3 linked regions of the Mariniflexile sp. TRM1-10 genome follow. The protein of the gene in region 1 interacts with the protein of each later gene in a pairwise test. Links are inferred from orthologs where the notes say so. Each region holds a gene or a part of one and is shown in the gene's direction. Other genes may lie near its edges. The genes, in order: pepT, pepE and tpiA.

Region 1 (3,143 bases):
AACTTAGATTTGCTTTTTGTACGGCTCCAATCAATTCTTCCAAATATTCTTTGTCGTTTAGTTTGGCATGACTTCCCACATTTGGGCAACTTACATTCAGTACAAAATAATCTACATAAGGGTGCAGCGCATTAAAACATTCTAGGTAATCTTTAGTATAATCTTCGGGTTTCGTGTTGGTATTTTTTCCAATATTCCCACCAATAATCAGTTTGCCTTTGTTGGATTTTAATTGGGTTATAGCCGCTTCAAGACCTTCGTTATTAAACCCCATTCGGTTAATAATACCTTGGTCGTCTTTCAATCGGAACAAACGCTTTTTAGGATTTCCTGCTTGTGCTTTGGGTGTGACGGTGCCTATTTCAATAAAGCCAAATCCAAAGTTTGCCAGTTCGTTATACAGCACCGCATTTTTATCAAATCCTGCTGCTAACCCCACTGGGTTTTTAAAAGTAAGTCCGAATACGTTTCGTTCCAACCGCTTATCATTCACAACATATAAACTTCTAAAAACAGCAGCAAAACCTGGGATTTTAGAGCTGAATTTTATTAATGAAAACGTAAAATGGTGAATTTTTTCAGGGTCGAACAAGAAAAATAACGGGCGAAGTAGTAATTTGTACATCTGTATTATTTATGCAAAAGTACTTCTAAATATTGTAAATAAAAAATCGGCCTTTCCAAAAGCAAAAAAATTAATAATCGTACTTTTGAACCTCAAAAGGTTATTTGATTATCATAGAACTCGTTTAAACTTTTTTGATTAAAGCGAAAATTTAACCCTGCGCCAGCTGGCTCGTTCGCTAAAATAACCCACTGGGTTATTTTTACGCTCCGCCCTATGCTCGGTTGAAGGCTTTTTTGAGTTGCATAGCAGGGCTACGGAAGGAGAAAAAGGCAAAAAGCGAGTGTAAAAGGACAATTTTTTAGCCAATTATAAAAAGTTTAAACGAGTTCACACTCAAATTTCAAAATATCTTACCTTAACACTTTAAAATTCATTTCAAATGATTTCAAAAGAACACATCATTAAGCGCTTTATAAGTTACGTTACTATCGATACCGAATCGGATCCTACATCAAACACCACGCCCAGCACTGCCAAGCAATGGGATTTGGCCAACAAACTTGCCGAAGAACTAAAAACCATAGGCATGCAGGATGTTAGTATTGATGAAAACGCCTATATTATGGCTACATTACCTAGCAATGTATCGCATGCTGTGCCAACTATTGGATTTATTTCGCATTTTGATACCTCGCCCGATTTTACGGGTGCTAACGTAAACCCTCAAATTATTGAGGATTATAATGGGAAGGATATTGTTTTAAATGAAGCGGAAGACATCATACTGTCTCCCGATTATTTTGAAGATTTACTCCAATATAAAGGGCAAACCCTAATCACTACAGATGGCACGACCTTATTAGGTGCCGATGATAAAGCGGGCGTTACCGAAATTGTGACGGCTATGGAATATTTAATCAACCATCCTGAAATTAAACACGGCACTATTAAAGTGGGTTTCACTCCCGATGAAGAAATAGGCAGAGGTGCCCATAAATTTGATGTTGAAAAATTCGGAGCCGATTGGGCATACACTATGGATGGCAGTCAAATAGGCGAACTGGAATATGAAAATTTCAATGCCGCCAGTGCTGTTGTAAAAGTGAAAGGCAAAATAGTACACCCAGGCTATGCCAAAGGTAAAATGGTAAACTCCATGTACATTGCCCAAGAATTTATCAACTCATTACCACGTCTTGAAACACCCGAGCATACCGATGAATATCAAGGTTTTTTTCATTTATACGCCATAAAAGGCGACGTAGAAGAAACTGTTTTGGAATACATTATTCGCGACCACGATTTTGGACATTTTGAAGCACGTAAAGCCGTCATGGACAAGTTAACCAACGAGCTAAACGAGCAATACGGAAGGGAAGTTATTCGTGTTGAAATAAAAGACCAATACTACAATATGAGAGAAAAGATAGAACCTGTCATGCATATTGTAGGTATTGCCGAAGAAGCCATGAAACAACTACATATTGAACCTATAATCAAACCCATTCGTGGTGGCACTGACGGCTCACAATTAAGCTATAAAGGCCTCCCCTGCCCTAATATATTTGCTGGCGGACATAACTTTCACGGACGCTACGAGTATGTCCCTGTTGAAAGCATGATAAAAGCGACCCAAGTCATTTGTAAAATTGCTGAATTAACGGCTTTAGAAGAAGACTAAACGCATTTATATTTAAAACACTACTTATCAGTTCGAGTGATTCCGATTTTTTTTATCGGGATGGTATCGAGAACCAAACTCAAATCAGGCCCAGTTATAAAATAATTGGGTCTTTTTTTTATGCTATCCTTGACACATATTGACACATATTGAAACATATTGACACAAGTGCCCAAAAAAGTAGGGGTTTTGTTCGGGTTTTGTTCGTCTCTGGTTCGGGTGTATTTTTGTTGGATGGAGGGTTGCCCGAACAAAGGGTGAACAAATGTGAAATAAGACTGCTGTACCGCCTATTCTTTTTTTAAATGCCATTTATGTTTTTTGTAGGTGGACTTTTATTATATTCGTAGAGATGTAGATGATGTGACTGCAATTGAATTGCTTATTGTGGTTATGTGGTTGTTACCTGCAAGTTGAAAAAAATGCTCAGAAAATTAATTGAATACTGATTAAAATATGACTAAAAACCTTTATCTAAATTTATTTTTAAGTTTATTTATTTTGCTTCTTGGATTTAAATTTTCTTCTGGTCTTATAGACTATTGGACAATAAGAATTGTTAAAATATTATCCATTATTATTGCTGGTTTTTTCTTAATTAAATTTAATCCAAACTTACTTCCAAAAAAAGAAAATTCAAACTTCAAAATTCAATATCTCTTTCCAATTATAATTGGAATTATCGGTCTTTTTATCTTTGACTACTTTATTCTTTTACTAAACTATAAATTAATGGGTTGGGATTGGACTGGCGAAGTTAATCGAACAATATCTGAATCAGTTCTATTAATTGGATTTATAATTGCTTGGGGCCTATTAGAAGAACTCTATTGTCGTAGGATAATTGCTCAAGAAATCTTCAATTCTAAAGGTTTTTCTAAAGCACTCTGGATT
Region 2 (3,048 bases), 2.5 Mb from region 1 along the record:
TTTGTTATGGTAAAAACTTGTGCTGTTTTATTTATGACATGTATATTTTCTACCTCAATTTTACTATCTACTTTTCCTGAAATTTCTACGGATTGTGAAAAAGTAACTTGGTACAAAAAAAGAAAAACAAGAATACTAAATCTGATAGTTGGCATATTTATAGTTTGGTCCGATAAATAACGTACACAAACTCTTAAATAAAATGAAAAACCATTTTAAACTTTTGTTAAAGTGTTAATGTTTAATCTAAACATTAACAATTAATTGCCTTCTATAATATCCAAAAATTGTAAACTTTTATCATAAAGTAATTGTAAGAACTCCATTTCCTTTCCGTAATTAAGTAATGAATAATCGAAATTTTCGTTTTCAACATACCTAATAAACTCTTCAACCCTATGCTCTGGAATACCAAAATTATCAACCAAGAACTCTGAAGCAAAATAGTATTTTATTGCTTCCACAGGAACTTCTGGAACTCCTAAATCCTTTTTATTTTTAACTTCCGATCTAAATAAAGGAATCAACAATTGATCGACAACATTAACAATATTAAGTCCATTAATCATTGTTTGCCTCTGAGAGTTCATAGCTGTATTACTTACTGCCGACTTATAATCGGTTTTAAAATCATATGCGTCACTATGCTTAATACCAAAATACAAGGCATCCAATTTTGGACTAAATGTTTTGGTTGATTTTATATCTGTTACTAAATCTCCTGACAAACCCTTTGTCTTTACAACAACTTCATCTAGTCTGTTAATTTCTTCAATTAAAAAAATTTTCATGGATTTTGACTTGAGAATAGCCTCGCTAACATAAAAATTGATGTTTTGGAATTGCAATGCGCTAACTTCTATAAAATCATTTAAACCAACTGTTATAACAAACTCACCATTTTCATCTGTTATAGCGGCAGTATTTGACGATTTGTTAAAAATAGTTATTCCAGAAATATCGTTACTTTCAACAATTAGCTTTCCATTAACCTTAACCCGCTTTATATCCTGCGATATTACTTGAAAACCAACCAACAACGTAAATAAAAATATAATTTTTTTCATGTTTTTTTCTTTAAAAATAGTTCTTAATAACTAATTCTGTAACTAGATCCTAATAATATTTTGTAAAAACCTTCAAAGGTCTAACTTTACAAAACAAATTTAACAACTTAATGAAAAACATAATTATAGCTAGCACATCAACCGTTCATGGAAGTGGTTATTTAGAATATATTTTACCCGAATTAACCCTGTTTTTAAAAAACGCCAGAACTATTTTGTTTATTCCCTATGCAAGACCAAGCGGTATTTCTCACGATGACTATACAAAAAAAGTAGCAGAAGCCTTCGTAAAAATTAATAAAGCCGTAAAAGGTATCCATGAATTTGAAAACCCTATTGAAGCCATTAAAACTGCCGAAGCTATATTTGTTGGTGGTGGCAATACCTTTGTTTTGACCAGTCAATTATATAAAAATAATTTAATTGAAGCACTTCAAACTACTATAAAAAATGGCACGCCCTATTTAGGAACCAGCGCGGGCAGTAATATTTGCGGTCTCACCATAAAAACCACTAACGATATGCCTATTGTATACCCACCAAGTTTCAATGCCCTAGCGTTTGTACCTTTCAATATCAACCCGCATTATTTAGACCCTGATACCGACAGTACCCACATGGGTGAAACCAGAGAAACCAGAATAAAGGAGTTTCATAACTTTAATACACCTCCTGTAATAGGCTTGCGCGAAGGCAGTTGGTTGAATGTAAATGGCACCTCTATAGTTTTAAAAGGCACATTAACCGCTCGTATATTTGAATATAACAAAACACCTTACGAAGTTGAACCAGAAACCCAACTGAATCATTTAAAATAGCATCATTGGGTCGTACCCATTGGGTCGGGCTATCTGTTGCAAGTCCTCGCTCATACCTTGCTGCGGGCTTTCCACATCAAATGCAAACATTCACGATTTCGTTAATTTAAAATATTAACCTCAGAGTAATTCCTCACGCAACCAAAAGAAACTGTAGAACATAAAAACCACATTCCTATGATGGATACGGAGTTTCTTTCGGCTAAACTTAAGATAAACTTCTCCTCCGCTGGTACAAGTAGAATATTTACAAAACTTATGCTACCATCAGTCAAGATACTCGCACCCATATCATTAAGTTAAGCGTGTTTATTCTAAATTGTCACATTGAGCCTTTCGTCTTAACTTAATGACATTGTACCCGCACCAGCGAGGGCGCCAATTAAACAAATTCTACACATTTTTTTCACTTGAAAGATTTGTATAGAAAAGCCCCTTTTTTTAATAATAAATTTAGATCTCTTCTTTTTTTAAGAACAACTAAATCTACACAAAAAAGCTACATATATTAATTTAATCGTATTTTTTTCACATATAAAAGAGCATATTCTGAATAAATCATTAAAAAAGTAGGAAAAAACAAAAAATAAACATTAGTTTTAGCAATCGATTACATTAACTAATTTTAAAAACTAATTATTTATGAAAACAAATGCACTTTCGGGAATGCTTGCAGTTTTATTATTTCTGCCTTTATTTCTTTTTTCACAATCAACAATTTACGTATCACCCAATGGGTCATCGAGCAACTCAGGAACACAATCCTCCCCAACGACTCTAGAGAATGCTATTAGTAATTTATCTTCTGGTGGAACTATCTATATGGAAGGCGGTCTTTACAATTATACATCAACAATTGTAATATCTTCAAATGGATCTTCTGAATCATTAAACAACGTTTTTGCTTATAACGGAACACCTGTTATTAATTTCTCATCTTTATCAGAAAGTTCATCCAACAGAGGTCTTGTTTTAGATGGTGACTACTGGCATTTTAAAGGCATAATCATTGAAGAAGCAGGCGATAATGGCATGCTATTATCTGGGAACAATAATATAATTGAAGAATGTATTTTTCGTAAAAACCACGATACAGGACTTCAATTAAGCCGTTATAGTAGTTCTGCCAATTCAATTAGTGAATGGCCTTCAAATAATCTAAT
Region 3 (2,967 bases), 3.1 Mb from region 1 along the record:
GCCAATCATATGAAGTTAAAAAATCTCATACTCCCAGCTATTGTATTGGGTATTCGTCCGTTGGCGGTCGTTATACAACTTATGCGAAATTCGTTGCTGGAAGTCTTTAACCAAGATTATATCAGAACCGCAAGAGCAAAAGGCTTAAGCGAGTTTCAAATTATAAAAAGACATGCTGTTAAAAATGCCCTAAACCCAGTAGTTACGGCTATTTCAGGATGGTTTGCTTCCATGCTGGCAGGTGCTGTTTTTGTGGAGTATATTTTTGGTTGGAACGGACTTGGGAAAGAAATAGTAAATGCCTTAAATACTTTGGATTTACCTGTAATTATGGGTTCGGTGTTAATAATAGCGTTATTCTTCATAATAATTAATATTTTTGTCGACGTCATTTACGTTTGGTTAGATCCTAAGGTGAAATTAGAATAGTTCCTAAGCAGACAGAAATCCCATAAATAGAAAAATGAAAAAAATAAACTACATATTAATCTTCGTCTTGAGTGTTTTAAGTTGTAAAGCACAAGAAACACCTACTAAGTTTTCCGAGGCTGCATTAAACGACACCTTTATTACATTAGATGGAAACTCAATAAGCTTTAAAGAAATTTTAGAAGCAAATAAAGACAAAACCATTTTGGTTGATGTTTGGGCATCGTGGTGTAAAGATTGTATTGGTGGTATGCCTAAAGTTAAAAATCTGCAAAAAGCCCATAAAAATGTGACCTATGTATTTTTGTCTTTAGATAAAACCCAGGAAGCTTGGAAAAAAGGCATTGAGAAATATAATGTGCAAGGGCAACATTATTTTATGCAATCTGGTTGGAAAGGCCCTTTTGGTGAATTCATTCAATTAGATTGGATCCCCAGATATATGGTAATCGGCCAAAACGGAAAAATAAACTTGTTTAAAGCTATTGAAGCTGACGACATAAAAATTAAAAAGATATTATAAAACTTAATAAAAAATCCCTTCATTAAAAAGGTAAATTAAAAATGAGACAACAAATTGTAGCAGGAAACTGGAAAATGAATAATGATTTAGCACAAACCGAATCATTAATTAGTGCTTTAAAAACTAAATCGAAAACATCAAATGCCGAGGTTATGGTAGCACCAACCTTTACAAACCTTTTTCCAGCATTTCAAGCATTAAAAGACACCGGTATAGAAGTGATTGCACAGAACATGCATTTCGCAGCAAATGGTGCTTACACAGGTGAAATTAGTGCGAGTATGCTTAAGAGTGTTGGTGTAAAAACCGTTATTTTAGGTCATAGTGAACGCCGTGAGTATTTTGGTGAAACAGATGCAATTTTAGCTAAAAAAGTAGATGCTGCTTTAGCAAACGATTTACGTACTATTTTCTGTTTTGGCGAAGTTTTGGCCGATAGAAAATCGGGTAACCATGAAAATGTTGTAGAAAGCCAAATTAAAAACGCCTTGTTTCATTTAGAATCTTCGGCATTTAAAAACATTGTGTTAGCATACGAACCTGTTTGGGCTATTGGCACTGGCGAAACTGCAAGTCCAGAGCAAGCACAAGATATGCATGCATTCATCAGAAAAACGTTAAGCAATAAATATGGTGTCGCTGTAGCAAACAGCGTATCCATTTTATATGGAGGAAGTGTGAAACCAAACAATGCACAGGAAATTTTCTCAAAACCAGATGTAGATGGAGGTTTAATTGGTGGTGCTGCACTTAACGCAGACGATTTTTTTGCCATTGTAAACGCATTTTAAAAATGTAATCTTTTAGGCGTTACCCAAGGGTTGCGCTATACACTGTATCTTTTTGGCGCTTTTGGCGCCAAAAAGGATGCCGTTTCTATCGCTAACGTAAATTCGTGAATCGTGAACCGTGAAATGTAAATCAATCGTAATCGTAAATCAAAAATCTATATGTCAAACATCATTTACATAGGTTATGAGTTTAAAGTAACACCAGTACAACCTGGAGTAGAAATACTTATTGCAGAACTTGGTTATGCAGGTTTTGAAAGCTTTGTAGAAACCGAAGAAGGTGTTACAGCATACATTCAAAAAGAGGAATGGCATGAAAATATCTTGGAGGATATCCAAATATTAAACTCTGAAGAATTTAAAATCGATTTCACGTTTAACGAAATTGAACAAACCAATTGGAATGAAGAATGGGAAAAGAACTTCAATCCCATTGTGGTAGATAATATATGCTCAGTTCGTGCACCATTTCATGAAAAACCAAATACCCCATACGATATTATTATAGAACCCAAAATGAGTTTCGGAACAGGACATCACGAAACCACCCACATGATGATTCAGCATATTTTAAAAACCGATTTCACCGATAAATCGGTTTTAGATATGGGTTGTGGTACTGGTGTTTTAGCCATTTTAGCCGAAATAAAAGGCGCAAACCCCATAGATGCGGTTGATTACGATAATTGGTGCTATTTAAATAGTTTAGAAAATGTAGAGCGTAATAATTGCAAGCATATTACTGTAATAGAAGGCGATGCCAGTGTTTTAACAGGTAAAAAATACGATATAATAATTGCGAACATTAATCGTAATATTTTATTAAACGATATGGAAACTTACATATCGTGCTTAAATAAAGGCGGTCTTTTATTTTTAAGCGGATTTTACAAAGATGATATTCCGGTTATTCAAGAAGCATGTGAAAAGCACATGTTAAAATTTGAAGAAAAATTGGAAAGAAACCATTGGGTTGCCTTAAAATTTTTAAATTAGTAAAAATTTAACCTATGAGTACTCAAGAAAAAACATTGGAAGAAGTACTACTAAAAGAAAAAGTACTTACCCAAAACGAGATTGTGTTATATAACGACGATGTTAATACCTTCGATCATGTTATAGACATGCTTATTTATGCTTGCGAGCACACCGCAGAACAAGCAGAACAATGTGCACTCCTTGTGCATTATAAAGGCAAATGCACCGTAAAAACTGGTTTATACG

The links.
Region 2: the proteins of pepT (region 1) and pepE interact in binary tests that used the Escherichia coli proteins (3 or more experiments, as listed by UniProt). The link is inferred for Mariniflexile sp. TRM1-10 from one-to-one orthologs.
Region 3: the proteins of pepT (region 1) and tpiA interact in binary tests that used the Escherichia coli proteins (3 or more experiments, as listed by UniProt). The link is inferred for Mariniflexile sp. TRM1-10 from one-to-one orthologs.

What each region holds. Positions count from the first base shown.
Region 1 is NZ_CP022985.1:3,336,150-3,339,292, reverse strand. What follows is about bases 153-3,128. They hold pepT (peptidase T), read left to right. Parts: upstream 153-1,007; coding sequence 1,008-2,249; downstream 2,250-3,128. Other genes in these bases: CJ739_RS14135 (CPBP family intramembrane glutamic endopeptidase), read left to right, coding at 2,706-3,128; CJ739_RS14145 (quinone-dependent dihydroorotate dehydrogenase), read right to left, coding at 153-625. Outside these bases: more of CJ739_RS14145, read right to left, coding at 1-152; more of CJ739_RS14135, read left to right, coding at 3,129-3,143. UniProt on the Escherichia coli protein: Cleaves the N-terminal amino acid of tripeptides.
Region 2 is NZ_CP022985.1:842,421-845,468, forward strand. Bases 151-3,031 are described here. They hold pepE (dipeptidase PepE), read left to right. Parts: upstream 151-1,177; coding sequence 1,178-1,885; downstream 1,886-3,031. Other genes in these bases: CJ739_RS03885 (peptidase associated/transthyretin-like domain-containing protein), read right to left, coding at 151-155; CJ739_RS03890 (carboxypeptidase-like regulatory domain-containing protein), read right to left, coding at 261-1,067; CJ739_RS03900 (right-handed parallel beta-helix repeat-containing protein), read left to right, coding at 2,528-3,031. Outside these bases: more of CJ739_RS03885, read right to left, coding at 1-150; more of CJ739_RS03900, read left to right, coding at 3,032-3,048. UniProt on the Escherichia coli protein: Hydrolyzes dipeptides containing N-terminal aspartate residues. May play a role in allowing the cell to use peptide aspartate to spare carbon otherwise required for the synthesis of the aspartate family of amino acids.
Region 3 is NZ_CP022985.1:273,957-276,923, reverse strand. The notes cover bases 69-2,868. They hold tpiA (triose-phosphate isomerase), read left to right. Parts: upstream 69-993; coding sequence 994-1,743; downstream 1,744-2,868. Other genes in these bases: CJ739_RS01330 (ATP-dependent Clp protease adaptor ClpS), read left to right, coding at 2,754-2,868; prmA (50S ribosomal protein L11 methyltransferase), read left to right, coding at 1,903-2,739; CJ739_RS01345 (TlpA family protein disulfide reductase), read left to right, coding at 464-952; CJ739_RS01350 (ABC transporter permease), read left to right, coding at 69-429. Outside these bases: more of CJ739_RS01350, read left to right, coding at 1-68; more of CJ739_RS01330, read left to right, coding at 2,869-2,967. UniProt on the Escherichia coli protein: Involved in the gluconeogenesis. Catalyzes stereospecifically the conversion of dihydroxyacetone phosphate (DHAP) to D-glyceraldehyde-3-phosphate (G3P).